4 regions of the Pantoea sp. E2023-21 genome follow, and region 1 is predicted to be linked to each of the others. Evidence: predicted binding sites of a transcription regulator. Region 1 holds the regulator's gene; each other region holds the start of a gene.
What was found. The regulator Fur, encoded in region 1, represses iron uptake genes when iron is present. The targets are predictions, from matches to a motif close to ATAATAATGAGAACNACTATCAA.

Region 2: the regulator Fur is predicted to act here: its motif matches at 2,259-2,281, upstream of fhuA (ferrichrome porin FhuA).
Region 3: the regulator Fur is predicted to act here: its motif matches at 3,378-3,400, upstream of ACRQ84_RS21285 (TonB-dependent siderophore receptor).
Region 4: the regulator Fur is predicted to act here: its motif matches at 3,466-3,488, upstream of ACRQ84_RS17590 (isochorismate synthase).

The regions. Positions count from the first base shown of each region.
Region 1 is NZ_CP195344.1:319,186-324,907, forward strand. It holds gene nagE (N-acetylglucosamine-specific PTS transporter subunit IIBC) at 1-524, shown strand, start outside; gene glnS (glutamine--tRNA ligase) at 677-2,344, shown strand; gene ACRQ84_RS01555 (hypothetical protein) at 2,579-2,974, shown strand; gene fur (ferric iron uptake transcriptional regulator) at 3,035-3,484, opposite strand; gene fldA (flavodoxin FldA) at 3,839-4,369, opposite strand; gene ybfE (LexA regulated protein) at 4,507-4,782, opposite strand; gene ybfF (esterase) at 4,950-5,714, opposite strand.
Region 2 is NZ_CP195344.1:4,033,203-4,038,924, reverse strand. It holds gene fhuA (ferrichrome porin FhuA) at 1-2,223, opposite strand; gene ACRQ84_RS18770 (glycosyl transferase) at 2,558-4,384, shown strand; gene mrcB (bifunctional glycosyl transferase/transpeptidase) at 4,428-5,722, opposite strand, start outside.
Region 3 is NZ_CP195345.1:488,462-494,183, reverse strand. It holds gene ACRQ84_RS21290 (alpha/beta fold hydrolase) at 218-1,132, shown strand; gene ACRQ84_RS21285 (TonB-dependent siderophore receptor) at 1,150-3,321, opposite strand; gene ACRQ84_RS21280 (ABC transporter substrate-binding protein) at 3,822-4,718, shown strand; gene ACRQ84_RS21275 (amino acid ABC transporter permease) at 4,715-5,638, shown strand; gene ACRQ84_RS21270 (amino acid ABC transporter ATP-binding protein) at 5,631-5,722, shown strand, end outside.
Region 4 is NZ_CP195344.1:3,763,155-3,768,876, reverse strand. It holds gene fepD (Fe(3+)-siderophore ABC transporter permease) at 1-987, opposite strand, end outside; gene fepG (iron-enterobactin ABC transporter permease) at 1-1, opposite strand, end outside; gene entS (enterobactin transporter EntS) at 1,129-2,379, shown strand; gene fepB (Fe2+-enterobactin ABC transporter substrate-binding protein) at 2,374-3,339, opposite strand; gene ACRQ84_RS17590 (isochorismate synthase) at 3,516-4,697, shown strand; gene ACRQ84_RS17585 ((2,3-dihydroxybenzoyl)adenylate synthase) at 4,708-5,722, shown strand, end outside.

The DNA.
Region 1 (5,722 bases):
CTGCGTCAACGGCTGCACCCGCTCCAGCAGTTAAACCGCAGGCCGTAATGAACAGCGAAAAAGCGGTAATTGCTACGCTGCTCGCGCCAGTAACCGGTGAAATTGTTGCGCTAGAAAATGTGCCTGACGAAGCGTTCGCCAGCAAGGCCGTCGGCGATGGTCTGGCTATCAAGCCAACCGGCAAAACCGTGGTCGCGCCAACGGCCGGAACCGTGGTGAAGATCTTCAATACTAACCATGCGTTCTGCCTTGAAGCGGAAAACGGTGTCGAGATTGTCGTGCACATGGGACTGGATACGGTTGCGCTGGAAGGCAAAGGCTTCACGCGTCTGGTCGAAGAGGGCGCAACGGTAACGGCAGGTCAGCCAATCCTGGAAATGGATTTGGATTTCCTCAACGCCAACGCACGCTCGATGATCAGTCCGGTTGTCGTCAGCAATAGCGATGATTTTGCCGGTCTGAATTTACTGGCAACCGGTTCAGTGGTTGCAGGCCAAACCCCGCTGTACGAGGTTAAAGGCTAAGTCCTTGTGATTGAGCCAGAAGGCAGGAAGCGATTCCTGCCTTTTTTGTTTTAAAACGACCAACAAACGGTTGTTTCCCTCCTGCGCTTTGTGGATCATACTCCGTTACTTCGTGGTACAAATCACCCGTTATAGTTTTTGAGGATTTTGAGATGAGTGAGGCTGAAGCCCGCCCAACGAACTTTATTCGTCAGATCATCGACGAAGATTTGGCGAGCGGTAAGCACAGCAGTGTGCATACCCGTTTCCCGCCTGAGCCCAATGGTTATCTGCATATTGGCCATGCGAAATCTATCTGCCTGAACTTTGGTATCGCACAAGACTACCAAGGTGAGTGCAATCTGCGTTTCGATGACACTAATCCGGTAAAAGAAGATCTGGAGTTTGTCGAATCCATTAAGCGTGACGTGCAATGGCTGGGCTTTGAGTGGAGCGGCAACATTCGTTACTCCTCAGACTACTTCGACCAATTGTTCAACTATGCGGTTGAGCTGATTAACAAAGGTCTGGCATACGTTGATGAACTGTCGGCGGATGAAATTCGTGAGTATCGCGGTTCCCTGACGGCGCCGGGCAAAAACAGCCCGTATCGCGATCGCAGCGTGGAAGAAAACTTAGCGCTGTTCCAGAAGATGCGCGATGGCGGTTTCGAAGAGGGCAAAGCTTGTCTGCGTGCCAAAATCGATATGGCGTCCAGCTTTATCGTGATGCGCGATCCGGTGCTGTACCGCATTAAGTTTGCCGATCACCATCAGACCGGCAGCAAGTGGTGCATCTATCCGATGTACGACTTCACGCATTGCATTTCGGATGCGATTGAAGGCATTACGCATTCTCTCTGCACGCTGGAGTTCCAGGATAACCGTCGCTTGTACGATTGGGTGCTGGATAACATCACTATCCCAGTGCATCCGCGTCAGTATGAGTTCTCGCGCCTGAATCTGGAATACGCCGTGATGTCGAAGCGTAAACTGACTCAGTTGGTAAGCGAGAAGGTTGTAGAAGGCTGGGACGATCCGCGCATGCTGACCGTTTCCGGTCTGCGTCGTCGTGGTTACAGCGCCGCTTCTATCCGTGAGTTCTGCCGCCGCATCGGCGTAACCAAGCAGGACAATATCGTGGAGATGGCGTCATTAGAATCGTGCATTCGTGACGATCTCAATGAAAACGCGCCACGTGCCATGGCTGTAATGGATCCGCTGAAGGTCGTAATCGAGAACCTCCCTGCAGGTCATGAAGAGATCATCAGCATGCCGAATCATCCGAACAAACCGGAGATGGGCACGCGTGAAGTGCCATTCAGCCGTGAAGTGTGGATCGATCGCGCTGACTTCCGTGAAGAAGCCAACAAGCAATATAAACGTCTGGTGCTGGGTAAAGAAGTGCGTCTGCGTAATGCCTACGTGATCCGTGCCGAACGTGTGGCGAAGGACGATGAAGGTAATATCACCTGCATCTACTGTACCTGCGACGTTGATACTCTGAGCAAAGATCCAGCTGATGGCCGTAAAGTGAAAGGCGTCATCCATTGGGTTTCTGCTATTCACGCGTTGCCAGCGGAATTCCGCCTGTATGATCGTCTGTTCAGTGTGCCAAATCCGGGCGCGGCTGAGGATTTCCTCACCACCATTAACCCGAACTCACTGGAGACTAAACAAGGCTTCGTTGAGCCAGGTCTACGTGTAGCCGAGCCAATGGCAGCGTACCAGTTTGAACGCGAAGGTTATTTCTGTGCTGATAGTGTGTATTCACAGCCATCCAAACTGGTGTTTAACCGCACCGTTGGCTTGCGTGATACCTGGGCAAAGATCGGCGATTAAGCGTTTTTGACATCACGCGATATGATCATGTAAGGGCGAGCAATCGCCCTTTTTTATTATCTCTATTTGGCAAGCTACAACCTTTTATGCTGCCCGCCTCATCAAGCCTATAATTCCTCATTTGCGACTATTCTGACTTTAGAATAATTAACCCATTTGCCAGTGTGAAAAACTTTTTTTCAGGTAGGCTATGCGCTCTCAGACGTTGCTCCGCGGGTTATCTAAGGAAAAAAAATGACAAGTCTCGCTCAGGAAGCTAAGCATAGCGTGGTCGTTTTACATCAGCTTATCGAACGTATTTTCAATCAGGCAGAAGGTAGCGACGACAGTATTGACCTGTTTTTGTCGTACTTTCATCCCGAATTTAAAATGGTGACGCCGCAAGGCAAAAGATTGGATCTCAACGAAATGGAAGTGCTTTTTCGCCAGCTGCAGGGACAGCGTGAAGGTATGCGCATTGCGACCAGTGAGCACGCCATCATTTCGCAGCAAAGCGAGGAAGTGACGATTCAGTATCGTGAATTACAGATGATGAACGGTACCAATCAGAGCCGCATTTCACTGGCGGTACTGGATTGCAGCACCACCATTCCTCGCTGGCGTTACCTGCAAGAAACTTTCGTTGCCTGATTTCAGGTATAAAAAAACCGGCTCAAGCGCCGGTTTTTTTATACTGCATAGCACACTCAATTACTTATCGTGGAGCGAGTCGTCTTCGCGGCAGTCTCCCAGCGCACAGTGACCGTAGAGGTACAGGCTGTGGTTGCTGAGTTTGATGCCATGGCGAGTGGCAATTTCACGCTGACGCGTTTCAATTGATTCATCGCTGAATTCGATAACTTTGCCACAATCCAGGCAAATCAAGTGATCATGGTGATGCTGCTGAGTCAGTTCGAAGACAGATTTACCGCCTTCAAAGTTATGACGGGTTACGATGCCCGCGTCGTCAAACTGGTTAAGAACGCGATACACCGTCGCCAGGCCAATCTCTTCGCCCATATCAATCAGGCGCTTGTACAAATCTTCCGCACTGACGTGATGGGACTCGGGGCCAGGTCCCTGAAGCACTTCCAGAATTTTCAGTCTGGGTAGCGTGACTTTCAGGCCAGCCTTCTTCAATGCGGAGTTGTTGTCAGTCATGCGGATATTGTCCTGTTACTTTGCTAGTCACTTGCGGCGCAGGGGCCTTGAATGTTTAGGTCAACGCGCATTCTCATTTGCGTCTCATTATAGAACTCAAGCAGTGAAATGAAAACCAAAGCAACGTCCTTAATCACCAAAGGCTGTAAGGATAATGTCACTAACGTCTTCATGACGCTTGGGTTTTGGATTCCATTTCACTCAGCCTCATTCTACTGCCAGAGGAATAAGCGGATGACCATTGCGGGTATTCTACAGATTTGCGGGGAAAAGTTAAAAAACCGTAGCTATTATTTTTATAGGAAATTCCGTTACCCGATGTGAGATTACGCCCACATCGGGCAGAGCAGGGAATCAGGCTTCAATAATCTCTTTCAGCTGCAGCTCGTCAAAGATCTGCTTAACCCACTTCTCAACACGTTCGTTGGTCAATTCCGGCTGACGATCTTCGTCGATAGCCAGACCAAGGAAGTTTTTATCATCGGCCAGGCCTTTTGATGCTTCAAAATGATAGCCTTCAGTTGGCCAGTGACCGACGATCACCGCACCGTTCGGCTCGATGATGTCACGGATGGTGCCCATCGCATCACAGAAGTACTCGGCGTAATCTTCCTGATCGCCACAACCAAACAACGCTACCAGCTTGCCATTGAAGTCAATCTCTTCCAGCGTCGGGAAGAAATCATCCCAGTCACACTGCGCTTCGCCGTAATACCAGGTTGGAATGCCCAGCAGCAGGATGTCGAAAGCCTCGAGATCTTCTTTGGTGCTCTTAGCAATGTCATGCACTTCGGCGACATCTTTACCCAGTTGTTTCTGGATCATCTTTGCAATATTTTCAGTGTTGCCGGTATCGCTGCCGAAGAAAATGCCTACGATTGCCATGGGTTAGGTAACCTCTTAAATCCTGATTGTGAATGTAAGTCAGTTGACTGCACAGTTATGCGAATAATAGCAGACCGGTAAAAAGTGCGGAACGTGTAAAGCCGTGACTTTGTGTTCCAGCGTGCGGTCTTCGTGCGTTACGACAGTTTGAGCTGTGCCAGCAGCATTTGTTCAATCAATTCGCTGCGACTGATATTTTGCTGATCGGCCAGCGTGCTGAGCGCGTCAACCGCTTCGCTCGACATCTTCAGCTCAACACGACGCAGCCCACGCACTTTATCGCGCTTGAGCTGATTACGTTTGTTGATGCGTAACTGTTCATCACGCGTCAGCGGGCTAGTTTTCGGGCGACCAGGACGCCGCTCGTCTGCGAAGAGATCAAGCGTAGTGCGGTCTGTCTGTTCTTTTGCCATGGTTTGTAAAACTGAGTGGGCGCGAACGGCGGAAAGGCGCTGCGCGATTAAAACATTATCGGCCCGACCACGGCGAAAAACACGCTGTGGCAAATTTTTAGCGCGACATCATACTCCAGCGCCTTCCCTGACGCCAATCCTAAAGCGCAAGCGGCAAGCTTTTGCTTTTACAGGTTAAAGAAACGCCGAACGGCGCGTAACACCGCATCGGGTTTCTCAGCATGCACCCAATGTCCGGCGCCGTTGATCACGTGCGCATGCGCCTGCGGGAACTGACGCAGCAGGGCATCGCGATGCTGATTATCCAGATAAGGCGAATCGCCGCCGCGGATAAACAGTGCCGGATGCGACCACGCAGGAATTTCCTCCCAGCCGGATAGGGTGCTGTAGTTATCCCACAGCACGGGCACGTTAAAGCGCCATTCGCCTTCAGCGAAAGACTTAAGGATAAACTGGATCACGCCATCCTCAGCAATATGCTGACGCATCACTTCAGCGGCTTCACTGCGACGCGTGACGCCCGCAGCGGTGACGGCACGAATAGCGGCAAAAATTTCGTCATGGCGGCGTGTCTGATAATCAACGGGCGCGATATCGATCATCACCATTTTTTCAATGCGTTCTGGCGCAATCGCGCTGAGCGCCATGGCGATTTTGCCACCCATTGAGTGGCCGATCACGCCAGCGCGATCGATGTTGTGTGCATCCAGCGTTGCGACAATGTCCTGTGCCATGGCGTGATAGTTCATCACATCGCTTCGCGGGGACAAGCCGTGGTTACGCACATCAACCTGCAGTGTGGGACGAGCATCGCGCACACCTCGCGCCAGCACGCCAAGATTATCAAGGCTACCAAAAAGACCATGGATTAACAGAATCGGCGTGGCATCAGGGGTAGATTGTTCAGTTTGCAGACGGGCGTTCAAAATCATGGCTAAAG
Region 2 (5,722 bases), 390 kb from region 1:
TCAGAAGCGGAAGGTCGCGGTACCAACGATCTGGCGCTCAGCGCCCCAATAGCAGGCGTAATCGCGGTAGCAGCTGGCGACATATTCACGGTTGAACAGGTTATTCACATTAACGCCGATGGTTGAGCCCGGCATACCAAAGCGTGCGAGATCGTATTTCAGTGCGGCATCAACGGTGGTGTAACCGGCTACGTCGAAGTTTTGGTTTGAGTTACTGCCGTTCTGCTCTGTATCGGCGTACAACCCTTTGCTCTCACCCACATAACGCACACCCGCACCCACGGTCACGCCCGACAACGCCGTCTCATGGAAGGTGTAATCGCTCCACAGCGATGCCATATGCTTCGGCACCTGCACCGGCGTTTTACCCTTGAGATTTGTGTCTTCGGTGTATTCCGCATCAGTGTAGGTATAAGACGCGGTCATATTGATGTTGGCATTCAGCGCCGCTTTAGCTTCCAGCTCCACGCCGCGTGAACGGATCTCACCACTCTGAATACTGGCAAATGGATGATTAACCGTGTCCGGATCGGCCGTCAGGTTTTTGGTTTTGGTCAACTGATACACCGCCGCCGTCAACACCACTGGACGGTCTTTCGGTACGTATTTCACCCCCGCTTCATACTGTTTGGCACGCGAAGGATCGAAGGCTTCGCCACCATAAGTCGAGCCCGCATTCGGGATAAAAGCTTCGCTGTAGCTGAAGTAAGGCGCGATGCCGTTATCAAACACATAGTTCAGACCGCCACGCCAGGTGAAAGCCTGATCGTTCTGACGATCAACTTTATCCGTTACGCGGTCGTAGACCGAGTTCATGGCGTAATCGTAGCGGCCGCCAAGAGTGAACACCCAGCGGTTCCACTCCATCTGATCCTGTGCATACAAGCCGGTTTGACGTTGCTTATTAAGATGCTGATAAGGGTCGGCAAACGGCGTCACGCTATCGTTGCCGTATTGCGGATTTACCGCACTCAACGGTGATGCAGTACCAAACTGCGCATCAATGTCGTTGCGGGTGCGCTGGAAATCGACACCCAGCAACAACGTGTGATCAACCTGGCCTGTGGCGAATTTGGCCTGTGCCTGGTTATCGACGGCAAACTGATTGAGTTTTTCATTGGAAACCGCTGAACCGCGGGTGATTTGTTGCGATGCAGGAAGATAACCATTGCCATAAATACTACGATAATCGGTTCTCAAATCCGCATAACGCAGATTCTGTCGTACCGTCCATGTCTCGTTGAAACTGTGCTCGAAGTTGTAGCCCACCATCTTGGTGCTGCGCGAAATCTTGTTGCTGTCTTCGCCTTCATCAAAGTTGGTTGGCAATTTATAGCTGCTGCCGTCCGGGCGCGTCATCCCCACCACGGTGCCCTGACGCGGCAACCAACCGTAGTAGCCGGTTTCCGGTTCGTTCTGGAAGTAGGTCAGCAGATCGAAGCGCGTGTTTTCATCCGGACGCCAGCTGAACGATGGCGCGATGGTATAGCGCTTCTCTTTATTCATATCCTGCTGTGCGTCGGCGCTGCGTGCGAGTCCGGTCAGGCGATAGCTGTAAACGCCGTCATCATCCAGCGCGCCGCCGAAATCGAAACCGGTGGAAAACTGATTATTGGTGCCCATCTGGAACTGCACTTCACGCAGCGTCTCCTGCGTTGGACGCTTGCTTACCAGCGACACTACGCCGCCCGGATTACTCTTGCCATACAGCACCGAAACCGGACCGCGCAACAGCTCGGCACGCTCAAGAAAATAGGGATCGATAGCGAACTCAGAGTAGTTATCACCCTGTAGTTTTAGGCCATCAAGATATTGGTTGGTGTTGGTTTCGCTGAAGCCGCGAATCGACAACGCATCGATCACATTGGAGCTGCCGCGATTACCGGTTAATACGCCTGGCGTGTAGTTGAAAGCCCCTTTCACGCTGGTGACGTTTTTCATCGCCATCTCTTCCTGCGTGACCACAGAGATTGACTGCGGGTTCTTCTCAATCGGCGTATCGGTTTTGGTGCCAGTGGCGCTGCGTTTGGCTGCGATGGTCGGCGACGGGCCCCACGCTTTCTCTTGTGCGACGCCGCTGCCACCGTCGGCGCTAACCACCACGGTATCTTCAGCCAGCGCCTGTGCGCTTAACGTGCCCAACGTCAGGGAAATAAGCCAGGCCAGTGGACGGCGGGATGAGCCTGGACGTAAAGAACAAGGATGAGTCTTTCGCGTATTCATAAATGAGGTCTCTCGAAAAAAGTCGATGCAGGCGAATACAAACGAGAATGATTATTATGACGGACGGATTTTAGGCGAAATCCCGCCATATTCGCAACGTCTAATGGCTGTTGGCGGGGCGTTTGCGACCAGATCGCGCATGTTTATGATCGAGAATAATAAAAATGCATCGAAGCATTTCGCTGCCCCTTTAACGGAAGGAGCATTGCCGCAAAGAGGAAGTTCATTCCCTTCCAGAAGCCGCTTTCAATCGCGATAAATAAGACAATCAACAATTTATAAAGTGGCCCGATATTTGCTTACAGCAGGCATCCCTCTTCATACAGACCATGTCATGCCCTCAATAAACTGGAATATTGTTGAACGCGTTATTTTCATCAATTTAAAAAAACGCAAAGACCGATTAACCCGCATCACCAGGCAGCTCAAAAAACTGGGCGTGCCGAGCGACAAAATCGTACGTCTTGATGCGATAAAACATGAAAAAGGGTTCATCGGCTGTACGCAATCGCATATCGCGGCGCTGGAGATGGCGCGGGACAACGGCTGGGATCGCGTGCTGATTCTTGAAGATGACTTCGCCTTTAATGAAACACAGGCGAATTACGACAATCTCAATCGCTACTTTACCGCTCTGCCCAACATTAACTGGCAGGTGGCTTTCCTGGCGGCAAATTATCGTCGGGTAACGCCGTTAAACAGCGTGAACTATATTGTACGTGCCAATTTCGCATGGTGCGCATGTGCCTATATTGTTAACCAGCACTATTACGCCACCTTAATCGGGAATTATCGCGCGGCACTACACGCTCAATTGCAGGGCGGCGCACAGGCAGACTATGCGCTGGATGTGCATTGGAATAGCCTGATGCAGCGGGATCTATGGCTGGGCGTCTTCCCCAACGCCGGTGCACAGCGCCTCGATAAAAGCGATATCGAAAATAGAACGGTAGATTACCGCACGCTCTTCAGAAAGCCGTTAAGTCAAATCGTTGCGCCTGCTAAATTCACGCCCTCCACCTCCGGCCCAATTAAAGTCGACTTTTACTTCCAGTGGCCGCCGGGCTGGACGAACTTTGAATCGGTGATTGACGCGATGCAGGCCAACCCCGCGTTCGATTGCCGCATCGTGGTGGTGCCATACCTCAACTGGAAGGCGAGCGATGTTAATGGCGACATTCAGCGCGGCATTCTGCGCGACAGAGGGCTCGACTACACAGGATTTGAAGCGTATCGGTTGGAGGACCGTCAGCCGGACGTGGTGTTTCTGCAGAACCCTTACGACGAAGCGCGACCCGAAGCGTTTCGCAGCGAATATTTGCACGAACGCGGCGTGAAGATCGCTTACATCCCTTATGCGCTCGACAGCGGCATCAGTGAAGAGGTCCAGCGCTATCAATTTAATTTGCTGTGCCAGAATCTGGCGACGTGGATTTTTTCTCGTTCGGCGCGGCATAAAGCGGAGTTTGGTATTCAGTGCGACGCGGGCAACGATCACGTTTATGTGACGGGTCACCCCAAGTTTGACCATTATCAGCGACGCTTTCATCTCCACGACGAGAAGCCAGCCACAAAGGTCAAAACGTTGCTGTGGACGCCGCATTTTGTGCTGCCTGACGGTCGCAAAATGTCTACCACCTTCACGATCTACGGCGCCGCTTTTTTAAAGCTGATTGAACGTGACGATATCCATCTGATCATTCGCCCTCACCCGCTGCTGAGTCAGTGGATGGGGGATGCTAGCCCAGCCGCGCGCAGCCTCTATCACCAACTGCTTAATGCCGCACAACATCGCGCTAATGTGGAGTGGGATAGCGGGCATGATTACAAACTCACTTTTGCCCGATCGGATGCATTGCTCGCCGACGCGGGTTCATTCTTGTTCGAATATTTGCCGTCGAACAAACCGATTCTCTACCTGACTCATGAAAGCTGTTATGGCCTGAATCGCACCGCTGACTTTATCTATAACGCCTACGACGTGGCCTGGCAGGAGGAGGATATTTTCACTTTCGTCGACAATATCGTCGCTGGACGCGATCCGATGAAAGCCAGCCGGGGGCAGGTTTTGATGGAAGAACTGCAAATTGAAGAAAAAACGGCAGGTGAAAAAATCGCTGACATTATTTGTGCCTCGCTAAGACCATTCAACAAGACTTAAGTATGAAAAAGGGCGCCGCAGCGCCCTTGGTTTTCTCGGCAACTTATTTGCTGCCGAACATATCTTTAATCCAACCTGCCACGCCGTCAGAATCTTTCTGTTCATTCTGCGGTTGCTGTTGTTGCTGTTGTTGCTGCTGTTGCTGTTGTTCCTGCTGTTGCTGTTGCTGCAACTGCTGCTGTTGTTGCTGAACCTGCTCTTGCTGCTGCTGACACAGCGCATTCGGATCCAGAGACCAGACTGGCAGCGAACGCCATGTGCTGCTGCCCGTACCGCAGATAAAGTTACCGGCAGAATCGACATTCATCTGCGTGATATCTTCCGGCGGCGTCAGCACCAGCGGCATCGGTGCCTGGTTGTCGAGATAGCGGCGGTAAAGCTGCATCGCACCGCTGGCCCCGTAGAGCTTCGAACTCTGGTTGTTATCGCGGCCCACCCAGGTAATCGCCACTTCTTTGCCATCAACACCGGCAAACCAGCTGTCGATCAGATCATTGGTGGTACCGGTTTTGCCCGCCAGATGGGCTTTAGGATAACGCGCACCCAGCGCACGCGCCGTACCGTGATCCGCCACCTGCTGCATGGTGTAAAGCGTCAGATACGCAGCCTGCGCCGGTTCAACCCGCTGTGCCTGTGGATAGCTCTGATACAACACGGTGCCATCTTCGGCAATCACCGAGCGTACAGCGGAAAGGTCAGCGCGGTTACCGCCGCTGGCGATCGACTGGAACGCCTGCGCCACTTCAATCGGCGTCAGATTCAATGCACCCAACAGCATAGAGGGCACCGGATGCAGCTGATCTTTCGGCACGCCCAGCTTGGTCCAGGTATCCATCACCGCGTTCAACCCCAGCGTCATACCCAAATTGACCGTTGGCACGTTCATGGAGTTGGTTAACGCATCCACCAGCATCACTTTGCCGCTGAAACGACGATCGTCATTCATCGGTTTCCAGATGGTGCCGTTCGGCTGTTTCAGCGCAATCGGCTCATCGGCGATCCAGCTGTTGAGGCGATAGCTGTTCGGCTGGCTCAGCGCGGTGAGATAAGTCGCCGGTTTTGCCAGTGAGCCAATCGAACGACGCGCCTGCAGCGCACGGTTATAACCGGCAAACTGCGGATCGGCCCCGCCGACCATGGCGCGTACTTCACCACTGAAGCGATCCACCACCACCATCGCGGTTTCCAGATCTTTCAGGCCACGCTGTTTTTTCAGCGTTGGAATACCTTCAATGACCGCTTTCTCGGCAGCATCCTGCGAGATCGCATCCAGCGTCGTGAAAATCTTCACGCCGGAGAGATCTTTCATTTTGTCGCCGAGTTTAGCCTGCAGCTCGT
Region 3 (5,722 bases), on a different replicon from region 1:
CTACCTGGCGCACACCTTGTAGCGGCGCAATTTATTGCGCGATAAATCGCGCCACTACGGAATGTGCGGTAATTAATACGGGGCTTAACTGATCGGCATTACGCCATTCATTGCGACCGTCTCACCCTTCACGCAATCAGGTTTTAAATTCCCCAATGTGGCGATCGTCATGTAGTATTTAGGTATCGATCGTTTCCTAAATATCTGGAGAGCAAAAATGTCAGCATCAGTTTTGAAGCATGCGCCGGGCTGGACGCAGCCCTTTAGCGAATTAGACGGATTTTCCCATCATTACGCCACGGTGGATGGCGTACGTTTGCATTATGTCAGTGGCGGTAACGTAAACGGGGAAACCTTGCTGCTGCTGGCGGGATTCCCACAAAGCTGGTTTGCCTGGCGACAGGTAATGGCGCGCCTGGGCGATCGCTATTTTATTATCGCGCCAGACTTACCCGGCCAGGGCGACTCAGATAAACCGCTCAGCGGCTACGACACCACCTCGCTGGCGCAAAAAGTGCAGGGTTTGATGCAGCAACTGGACCTCGATAGCTATTATCTCGCGGCGCACGACGTCGGTGCGTGGGTTGCCTGGCCGTATGCCACGCTGTTTAGCCACCAGGTAAAAAAGCTGGCGTTACTGGATGCTGGCATTCCCGGCGTCACCTTGCCGGAGTCGCTGCCGGCTACGCCGGATAAAGCGTGGAAAACCTGGCACTTCGCGTTCCATCTCTTGCCCGATTTACCGGAGGCGTTGATTGAAGGGCGCGAAGCGATCTATCTCGAATGGTTCCTGAAACGGAAAGCGGCCAGCCCGATGGTGTTCGGCGATGAAGATATGGCGGAATACACCCGTTTGTTACAGCAGAAGGGCGCGATACGCGCAGGCATGGCTGCATATCGTGACGTGGCGGTATCCGCAGGGCAAAACCGTGAGTTACTTCATCAACGCGGCAAACTCGCCTTGCCTTTATTAGCGATCAGCGCCGATCAAGGTTCGATTCCCGATATGGCGATGCCGTTGCGTGCATACGCGGCGGATGTCACGGGAATTAAAATCGCGCACTGCGGTCACTTCATCCCAGATGAGCAACCGCAGGCGCTAGCAGATGCGTTACGCGAGTTTTTTAGTTAAGCCAGGAAGCGGCTCAATTAAAACGACATCGTCACGCCAGCATAATAGGCGCGGCCTGGTTCGTTATAGGTTGAAGCGCCCGAGTTTTCGCGGTAAATGCGTTTATCAAACAGGTTGTTGATACCGGCATTGGCGCGCAGGTTTTTAGTGATGTCGTAATTGGCGTTCAAACCAAACACCGAATAGGGACTAATCTCCTGCGTCGTCATGCTGGACGCATCGATATTGGTCTCGACATTCTGACGCGGTTTCTGGCGCCCATACTGCGTCCAGTTGATGTTAGCGCTGAGATCCTGCGTCGCCTGCCACTCTAGCTGCGAGTTGATAGTGAATTCCGGGATCACTGACAGCGGATTGCCGGTTTTCTTGCTCTCGGAGCGGAACATATAGGTGGCGTTAGAGCGCCATTCCAGCGTGTCGGCAATTAAAGGAATGGTCAGATTACCTTCCAGTCCTTCAACAACCGCTTTGCCACCGTTTTCCCAGCGCAGCACGTTGTAAACCGGGCGGCTGCTGGAATAAACCGGCTCGGTGCCCGAGACAATTTTGTTCTTATAGTCATTGCGGAACCAGGTTATGCCCGCGACGTAGCCTTGGTCACTGAATTCCAGCCCAATCTCTTTGTTGACGCTGGTTTCCGCATCAAGATCCTGATTACCCAGCAGATAACATTGGCTGAGGCCAATCGGGCAACCGTTGCCACGCGTGGAGAGCAGATAACCCGGTGTAGATTGATAAAGGTTAGGGGCTTTAAACACGCGCGCAATACCGGCTTTCAACGTGAAGTAATCGCCCAGACCTTGCGAAACGTTGAGGCTTGGGCTCCAGTTCGCGCCAAATTGATCGTGATAATCAAAGCGCAGGCCCGGAATCACTTCGGTGCTATCGGTGGCGGCAATGTTGTCTTCGAAGAACAGCGAACTGAGGGTGGCGCTGTTTTTACTGCTGCGCTGCGACGGATCGCCTGAACTGTCCGGCAAATTCACCCCGATAGCGCTGGCCGAAAGCATCGATGCTGGGTCGTTCAGCTCATCGCGATTCCACTCCGCGCCCAGCGTCACGGTTTGATCAACCAGCAGCTGTAGCGGGAAGTTGATCTCTCCGCCCGCGCGGTAGCTTTCCAGGCGGCTGGTGGCATAAGTATCGCTATTGATCATGCCTTCGGTACGACCGGCAGTGCCTTCTTGCAGACGCGTATTGTTGGTTTTCTCGTAGTTAACATTGAACTTTGAGGTTCCCCAATCCCAGATACCGTTGTGCGCGATGCCGTAGCTTTGACGATACATGCGGTTTGTCTCATCGCCGTACAGCGATTCCACTAAACCGTCGGTGCTGGCGTTGCTGTTACTGTTTTGCGTATCACCGGCGTAAATGTTGCCCTGGCGGCTGTAGCCGTAAGAGAAGTCGATGATTTGCAACGGCGTGATTTTCCACGAAAGCACGGTGTTGATGTCTTTATTGCGCACGCCTTCACGGCCCGCGGCATAAGAACCATTTTCGGCGGTGTTGATATCAAACGCATCGGCATCGGTGCGGTTGATATTGCCGTAGAGACGCATCGTCAACGCATCACCGGCCAGCGGGCCGCTGAGATTGAAGTTAGCGCGTCGGGTATCGCCTTCTTTGTCATTTTCGGGCTGGCTGGTATACAGCGATAGCGAGCCATGCCAATCGTTAGTAGGGCGCTTGGTAATGATATTCACCACGCCGCCCGCCGCGCCAGAACCGTAGCGTGCCGCAGCCGGGCCACGAATCACTTCAATACGCTCAACCATTTCAGCCGGCACCCAATTGGTATCGCCGCGAGAATCACGTTCGCCGCGCCAGCTGTAGCGCACCGCGTTACGCGAGGAAACCGGCACGCCATCGATCATCACTAAAGTATTTTCCGGGCCCATGCCGCGGATATCGATTTGACGGTTGTTACCGCGGCTGCCGCTGGCACCGTTACCGGTGAGGTTAACGCCGGGCATTTTGCGGATGATGTCGGAGAGATCGTTAACAGGGGGATTTTTCTTGATGTCTTCAGCCGTAATCGTGGATACGCCCGGTTGCTGTTTGAGCTCCTGCTCGGCGGTAACAATCATCGACTCATCGTCAGCCAGCTTTTCGGTTGTTTCAACGGCAAAGGCAGGCGACGTTAGCATTCCCGCTAAAACAAGCGCAATCGGACGCTTTTTGCCACGCATGGTTACATTCACTTAATTTTTCTCCCTGTTAGGTTAACAATTGTAAGTAAATGCGCATGATAATGATAACGTTTCTCATTGTATATCTGGCATGACAAACCTTTACACACCGAGGCGACGTTAATTGAAGCGGGGTAGTCCTAATCGGTTAGATGAATCTGTTATGACTAAGAAGCGTTTATTCATTGCGAGCAGCAAAAGCAGGTTATTGATTCGCTAGTAAAATCTGAAATCCGCGCGCTTTTCTTTACGCACACCTGCGCGGAAATGCCTGATTTAAGGCGTTGGTCTCTCTATTCCCATTTTTCGGGAATAGATATGTATTTTTTGCATTTGTGATCGCTGTATATCTTCACAGAGAATGACGCAGGGACGTAATGAGGATGAAAATGCCAACCACTGTACGCCGTGATGCGCGGTGAGTCTGGAGAAAAAAACATCGCTACCTCAACGCCTTTTCCCGATGGGGAAACATTTTATAAATCAGGAGAAAGGTTCCAGTGAAACTCGCCAAAGGCATCACTTTTATTGCGCTCGCTCTGAGTGCCCACACCGCGTTTGCCGCCGATGAATCCGTGCCAACTGACAGCTCAATCCATGTGCAGGCCGATCCTGCGCTGAAAAGCCTGCTGCCTGCGGATGTGGTAAAGCGTGGCTACATTGTCGCCGGAACCAACCCCAACACGCCGCCAACCACCTTCTATAAAGAAGACAACAAAACGCTGGCGGGTCGTGAAATCGATATCATGAATGCCGTAGGTGAGCGTCTGGGAATCCAGGTTCAATGGCGCGATACCGGCGGTTTCGACAACATTATTCCAGGCCTGAAAACCGGTCGTTATGATGTGGCGCTTTCCAACATCAACGCCACGCCGACGCGTGCCAAAATCATCGACTTCGTCGGTTACTACGATGCCAGCCGCCTTGGCATTATCTCGCGTAAAGATGCCAATATTGCGCCATTCAAAGATCTTGCGGATGTCTGCGGTAAAGAAGTGGGGGCCGGTTCTGGCACCACGCAGGTCACGCGCCTTGAAGACGCCAGCAAAGCCTGTGAAGCCGCAGGTAAAAAACCGATCAAAGTGTCGGTGTTCCCGGATCGTCCTGCTGGCGTGCAGGCGGTGGTAAGCGGTCGCGTGCCCATGTTCCTCGGCCCGTACGAAGGCCTGCTGTGGCAGGTTAAAGTGATCAAACCGTTAACCATGAGCGGCGAAATCACCGTTCACGACGCGCCAGTTTCTGTCGCTTTCCCGAAAGACTCTGCGCTGGAGCCAGCCGTACAGGCCGCGCTCAACTCATTGATCAAAGACGGCAGCTACAACAAGATCCTCGATACCTGGGGCATCGGCTTTGGCGCTGTTAAACAAGCCAAACGCAATCAGGAAATCTTTCAATGAGTGATATTCACGACCACACCGGCGATTTGAAAATCGTCGGCAAACGTTATTACGGACGCTGGCTGAGTGCGCTGGTGGTGCTGTTGTGCGTGGTGGCGATGGCGAACTCGATGATTAACAACCCACGCTTCGAATGGAGCGTGATTGCGGAGAACTTTACCGGCGAATCGATCCTGCAAGGCGTAGTAATGACGCTGCAGCTCACCGCGATCTCTGTGGTGCTGGGTTTTGCCTTCGGTACGGTGCTGGCGCTGATGCGCCTCTCCTCCAATCCGGTGCTGGTGGGCGTAAGCTGGTTTTATACCTGGTTCTTCCGCGGTGTGCCGATGCTGGTACAGCTGTTCCTGTGGTACAACATCGCGGCGCTCTATCCAACCATCGCCCTGTCTATCCCGGGTCTCGGCGAACTCTGGAGCACGCAATCTAACGCGCTGGTGAGCCCATTCAGTGCGGCGGTGATCGCGCTGGTGATGCACCAATCTGCTTATGCTGCTGAAATTGTGCGTGCCGGTATCCAAAGCGTCGGCAACGGCCAGCTGGAAGCCGCGCGTGCGCTTGGCTATCGTCCATCGCAGATTTTCCGTCACACCGTGCTGCCGCAGGCGATGCGCGCCATCATGCCGCCCGCCGGAAACGAAATCATTGGTCAGTTGAAAACCACGGCGGTGGTCTCAGTGATCTCGCTGCAGGACGTGCTGTTCTCGGCGCAGATTATTTACCAGCGTACCTATGAAGTGATTCCGCTGCTGCTGGTGGCAACCTTGTGGTATCTGCTGATGACCTCGGTGCTGTCAGTGGGTCAGTTCTATGTGGAACGCTATTTTGGTCGTGGCGTCACACGCCGGGAAAAACGCAGCCTGTTTAAATCGCTGCCGGGCTTCTCAGCGGCGAAAGCAGAAAGGAGCGTCAGCAATGGGTGAAGCCATCGCATTACGTAAAGTCACCAAGCGCTTCTCTGGCGTCACTATTCTTGACGAAGTGAATCTGGATATTCCCGCCGGGTC
Region 4 (5,722 bases), 660 kb from region 1:
TAGCGCACCTCGGCCTAATTTACGGCGCACCAGCACAATCAGCATTGGCGCACCGAGCATCGCGGTAACGATGGAAACCCGCAGCTCGCCCGCCACCAGCAGGCGTCCAAGAATATCGGCGGCGAGGAGCAGAATCGGGGTGATCAGCGCAGTTGCGGGCAGCATCCAGCGGTGATCGTTGCCCACCAGCCAGCGGGCAAAGTGCGGCGTCATCAAACCGACAAAGGCAATCGGCCCCACTGCCGCCGTGGCTGCCCCGCACAGCAGCGCAATCGCCAGCAGACCCAGCAATTGGGTGCGCGCCACCCGCGTACCGAGCGCGGTCGCCATGTCACCGCCCATACTCAAACTGTTCAGCGCCTGCGACAGCGCGATAGCGACTACACTGCCGATCAGCACCGCCGGGAACAGCGTGCGCAGCGTGGCGAAATTGCGAATATCCAGCGAGCCGCTGTGCCAGAAGCGCAGATGATCGTAGATGTCGGGATTGAGCAGCGACAAACCAGAGGTTAACCCATCCAGCACCGCGCCCAGCGCCACGCCCGCTAAGGTAAGACGCACCGGATTGACGCGCCCACCGCCAATCGCGCCGGTCATCGCCACCAGCAATGAAGACAACAATGCACCGCCAAAGGCGAAACCCAGCCAATCCACTGGAGAGTCAGCACCGAACAGCGCAATACCCATCACCACCGCGAAACCTGCGCCGGCGTTGACGCCAAGAATGCCGGGATCGGCCAGCGGATTACGCGTGAGGCTCTGCATCAACGCACCGGCCAGCCCCAGCGCCACGCCCGCCAGCAAACCGGCCAAGGTGCGCGGCAGGCGCGCGTCGCGCACAATCACGCACTCCGCGCTATTGCAGCTGGAGGTAAGCGAATGAAATACATCGGGAAGCGGTATTGATTTTGCCCCCAGCATTAAGCTGAGCGCGATGAGGAGCAAGAGCAGAATCCCTGAGCCTGCTAATGCACGAATCTGGCGCATAGCGTTCTAAACCTTCACTGTTCAACGTCGTCGCATGCGCGATGTAACTTGATAATGGTTATCGTTATTACTCGCGTTTAGCTATGTTACCATGACTCGCCTCGCGGACGATGAGGAAAATTGGTGCAATAAGGCGAACACATGAACAAATCTTCCCACTTTATCGATCTCTCGCTGCTGAAAACCCATCCGGCTTTTCGCGCGGTGTTTATCGCGCGTTTTATCTCGATTGTCGCGCTCGGCATGCTTGCCGTGGCGGTGCCGGTGCAGATTCAGCACCTGACCCATTCACCGCTGCTGGTGGGATTGGCGGTGACGCTGGCTGCTGCTGGCATGTTTATCGGCCTGCTGACCGGCGGCGTATTAGCGGATCGCCATGAGCGTAAGAAGCTGATCCTGTTTGCCCGATCCACCTGCGGCTTAGGCTTTATCGCACTGGCGATCAACGCCGCGCTGCCGGAACCTTCATTAATCGCCGTTTATCTGCTCGGCTTCTGGGATGGCTTCTTCGGCGCGATTGGCGTCACCGCGCTGCTGGCAGCGACGCCGGCCCTGGTGGGTCGGGAAAACATTATGCAGGCAGGCGCTATCACCATGTTAACGGTGCGCTTTGGTTCGATTTTATCACCGGCGATTGCCGGTCTGGTGATTGCCCACGGCGGCGTGATGTGGAATTACGCACTTGCCGCATTCGGTACACTGCTCACCGTGCTAACGCTGCTGAAATTGCCCACCTTGCCGCCTCCACCGCAGCCGCGTGAACATCCGCTGAAATCCCTCGCGGCTGGCGTGCAATTTCTCTTCGCCAGTCCAATTGTCGGCATGGTGGCGCTGATTGGGGCGCTGGTGACCTTAGCCAGCGCGGTGCGCGTGCTCTATCCCTCTCTCGCACCGCATTGGTCAGTGAGCGCTGACCAGCTTGGCTTAATGTACGCCGCGGTGCCGCTTGGGGCCGCGATCGGCGCGTTCACCAGCGGTAAACTGAAACACGCTGCGCGTCCTGGACAACTGGTGCTTGGTAGCGCCATTGCGGCGTTTATCGCGTTGGGTTTGTTTAGCCTGATGCCGAATCTGCCGCTGGCGTTAGCCTGTCTGGTGGCGTTTGGTTACTTCAGCGCCATCAACAGCCTGGTGCAATACGCGATGATTCAGGCATTAACGCCGGATCATTTGTTAGGCCGCATCAACGGCTTGTGGACCGCGCAGAACGTGACCGGTGATGCGATTGGTGCGGCGGTGATTGGCGCAATGGGTTCATGGCTGCTGCCACCGCAGGCCGCCGCAGTGTTTGGCTTTGCGGCGGCGCTGCTGGGCATTGTGATGTGGTGGGTGATGGGGCGTTTACGTCGTTACCATCCGCCAGCGCCAGCGCTGGCGGAACAGGCATCATGATTTAACGAACAGCTTTTCCAAACGCGCGAGCAAATTGCTGGCGCTGTAGTAATCGAGACGGAACGAATCGACACCCATTTCGTAAACCTGCTTGTTTTGCACCGCGGCGTTTTGCGCGAGGAACGGATTGCTCAGCACCGACGCCGTGGTTTTATCGTCAGCAGCAAACAGCAGGAAGGTTTTACCGGTCAGGCCGCTGGCGACATTTTCGCCCGACAGCTGAATGATGTCTTTACGCTGACCCATGCTGTGCCCCTGCTCAACCGTGGCGGGTGGCGCTGCCAGAGTGAAGCCCAACTGTTCCAGCAACTTGCCCTGTGCCGAGGCGGCGGTCCACAGATTGACGGCGCGTCCGCCGCCGTTCCACACCATGGCGGAGACCGGCTGCGGCGGCAGCGTGATGGCTTTTTTCAGCGCCGCCTCACGGTCGTCGAAAGCGTTAATGCGCTGCGCCGCCTGCGCGTCATGACCGGTCGCCTGACCTAACAGCGTGACGACATCCTGCCAGCTTTTGTCGTCGTAATTGATCACCAGCGTCGGGGCGATGGCGGAAAACTGGTCGGCGAGCTTGAGGGCGGAATCGTTGCCGGTGGCGCTGACAATAATCAGATCCGGCGCTTGCGCAGCAACCGCTTCGGCATTCGGCTCACCGATGTATAAACGTTGAAGATGCTGTTTTTTGGCAACATCGCTCCACTGGCGGAAGAATCCCTGATCGTCAGCCAGGCGACTGTTCGGCGCCGTCGCGCCGGAAGCGATCACCGGCGCATCAATGGCCAGCAGCGATCCGGTCAGCGTAACGCTGGTCGACACAATGCGCTGCGGCGCTTTGTTCAGCGTGATCGATCCGTTAGCGCCCTGCACGGTGCGCGGCCAGCCTTGCTCGGCATGCGCGACGTTGGTGAAAATCTGGAAAACACACATAAGGGCTGCAAGGCCCCAAAAACCGCATTTATTCATAAGTTTTGGTCCACTTTTTAGCATATTGCCCTGCTTAGCGTCAGCGCCTGATTACGTCTAAACGCGCGTGAAATCCCGCGAATGGATTGACACGTTTATCCAATCGACGTAGGTTACTGGCCCATAATAAAAATGATAATCATTCTTAATAATCTTATCATTTATAGGTGAAAATTATGGTGGAATCTTCCACGTTTGAAAATGCCTGGCTGAAGGATTATTCCGCGCTAAGCCGTGGTTTCCTCTTTACCTCGCCGTGGCGTAGTTTGGCAACGCAAGGATGCTATACCACTGTGACTGCACCGGTAGAGGATGCTGCGTCGCTTGATGGTGATTTTCAACTACAGCTGCGGCAGCACTTTGCGGCGGCGAAAAAACAGGGCATCGATAATCCGATTCTGGTCGGGGCGATCCCGTTTGACGTCAGCCAGCCTGCTGCGCTGTTTATTCCTGAATCCTATCAGACGTTTAATCGCGTCGACCTGCAAAACGCGCTGCCGGAAAACGTCAGCGATCTGCCACAGGTGCGTCGTCGCACCGCGGTGCCGGACCACGATGTGTTTACCACGATGGTGGCAGATGCGGTGGCGGCCACGCAGCGCGGCGATCTGGATAAAGTGGTGCTGTCGCGTCTGATGGATATCGTTACCGAACAGCCGGTTGATACCGCAGCACTGATGCAGCGCGTGATTGCGCAGAACCCCAACAGCTACCATTTCCATCTGCCGCTGCCGCAAGGCGGTGCGCTGATTGGCGCCAGTCCGGAACTGATGCTGCGCAAACAGGGGCGCGATTTTAGCTCTTGCCCGCTGGCGGGCTCGGCGCGGCGCAGTCATGACGATGCACAGCAGGATCGCGCCGCTGGCGAAACGCTAATGGATTCCCGCAAAGATCGTCATGAGCATAAGCTAGTGACCGACGCGATGCGCGACACGTTGCAGCCGCGCAGCCGTTTGCTGTCGGTGCCAACCATTCCTTCGCTGATTACCACTGCCACGCTGTGGCATCTGGCCACGCAAATCGATGGCGAAGCGCAGGATGAGCGCGAAAATGCGCTGTCGCTGGCCTGCTTGCTGCATCCCACCCCGGCGCTGAGCGGCTTCCCGCATCAACGCGCGCAGCAGCTCATCCAGCAGCTGGAACCTTTTGATCGTCAATTGTTCGGCGGCATCGTTGGCTGGTGCGATAGCGAGGGCAATGGCGAATGGGTGGTCACCATCCGCTGCGGCACCGTACAGGGCACCCGCGTGCGCCTGTTTGCCGGCGCGGGCATTGTTGCCGATTCACAACCCGAATCAGAGTGGCGCGAAACCGGCGTGAAGCTGGACACCATGTTGCGCGCCTTTGGACTGCAATAAAGGAAAGAGCATGAGCATTCCCTATACTCGCTGGCCGGACGATCTGGCTGCGCGCTACCGTGAAAAAGGCTACTGGCTGGATGTGCCGATGACCGACATTTTGGCGCGCCATCAGCACAACGATGCCATTGCGGTGATTGATGGCGATCGTCAAATTAGCTATCGCGAATTGGATGTACTGAGCAGCAACCTGGCCGCCGCGCTACAGCGTCGTGGCCTGCAAAACGGTGATACTGCGCTGGTGCAACTCGGCAACGTGGCCGATTTTTATGTCACGGTGTTTGCGCTGTTCAAGCTCGGCGTAGCATCAGTCTTCGCGCTGTTCAGTCATCAGCGCACCGAACTGAGCGCCTATGCCGCGCAGATCGAGCCGAAACTGCTGATTGCCGATCGCACCCACGCGCTGTTTGCTGACGACACCTTTATTAGCGCGCTGTGCGCCGCGCAGCCTTCACTACAACAGGTCATTCTGCGTAATGACAATCAGCCGGAAAACACGCTGGAAGCGCTGATGGCGGAAGCCGCAGCGGATTTCGTCGCGTCGCCAACCGCCGCCGATGAAGTGGCGTTTTTCCAGCTCTCCGGTGGTAGCACCGGCACACCGAAGCTGATTCCACGCACGCATAATGACTATTACTACAGCATTCGCGCCAGTGATGAGATCTGCGAGGTGACCGCCGAAACGCGTTATCTTATCGCCCTGCCCGCACCGCACAACTTTGCGATGAGCTCACCCGGATCGTTGGGCGTGTTCTACGCCGGTGGGCAGGTGATTCTGGCCGCCGATCCCAGCGCCACGTTGTGCTTCCCGCTGATTGAGAAGCATCAGGTCACCGATACCGGTTTAGTGCCGCCTGCGGTGAGCTTGTGGTTACAGGCGATTCAGGAATGGGGCAGCAATAAACAGCTGGCCTCGCTGCAGCGCATTCAGGTGGGCGGCGCCAAACTGGGCGAAACGCTGGCTGCACGTATTCAGACCGAAATCGGTTGCCAGTTGCAGCAGGTGTTCGGCATGGCCGAAGGGC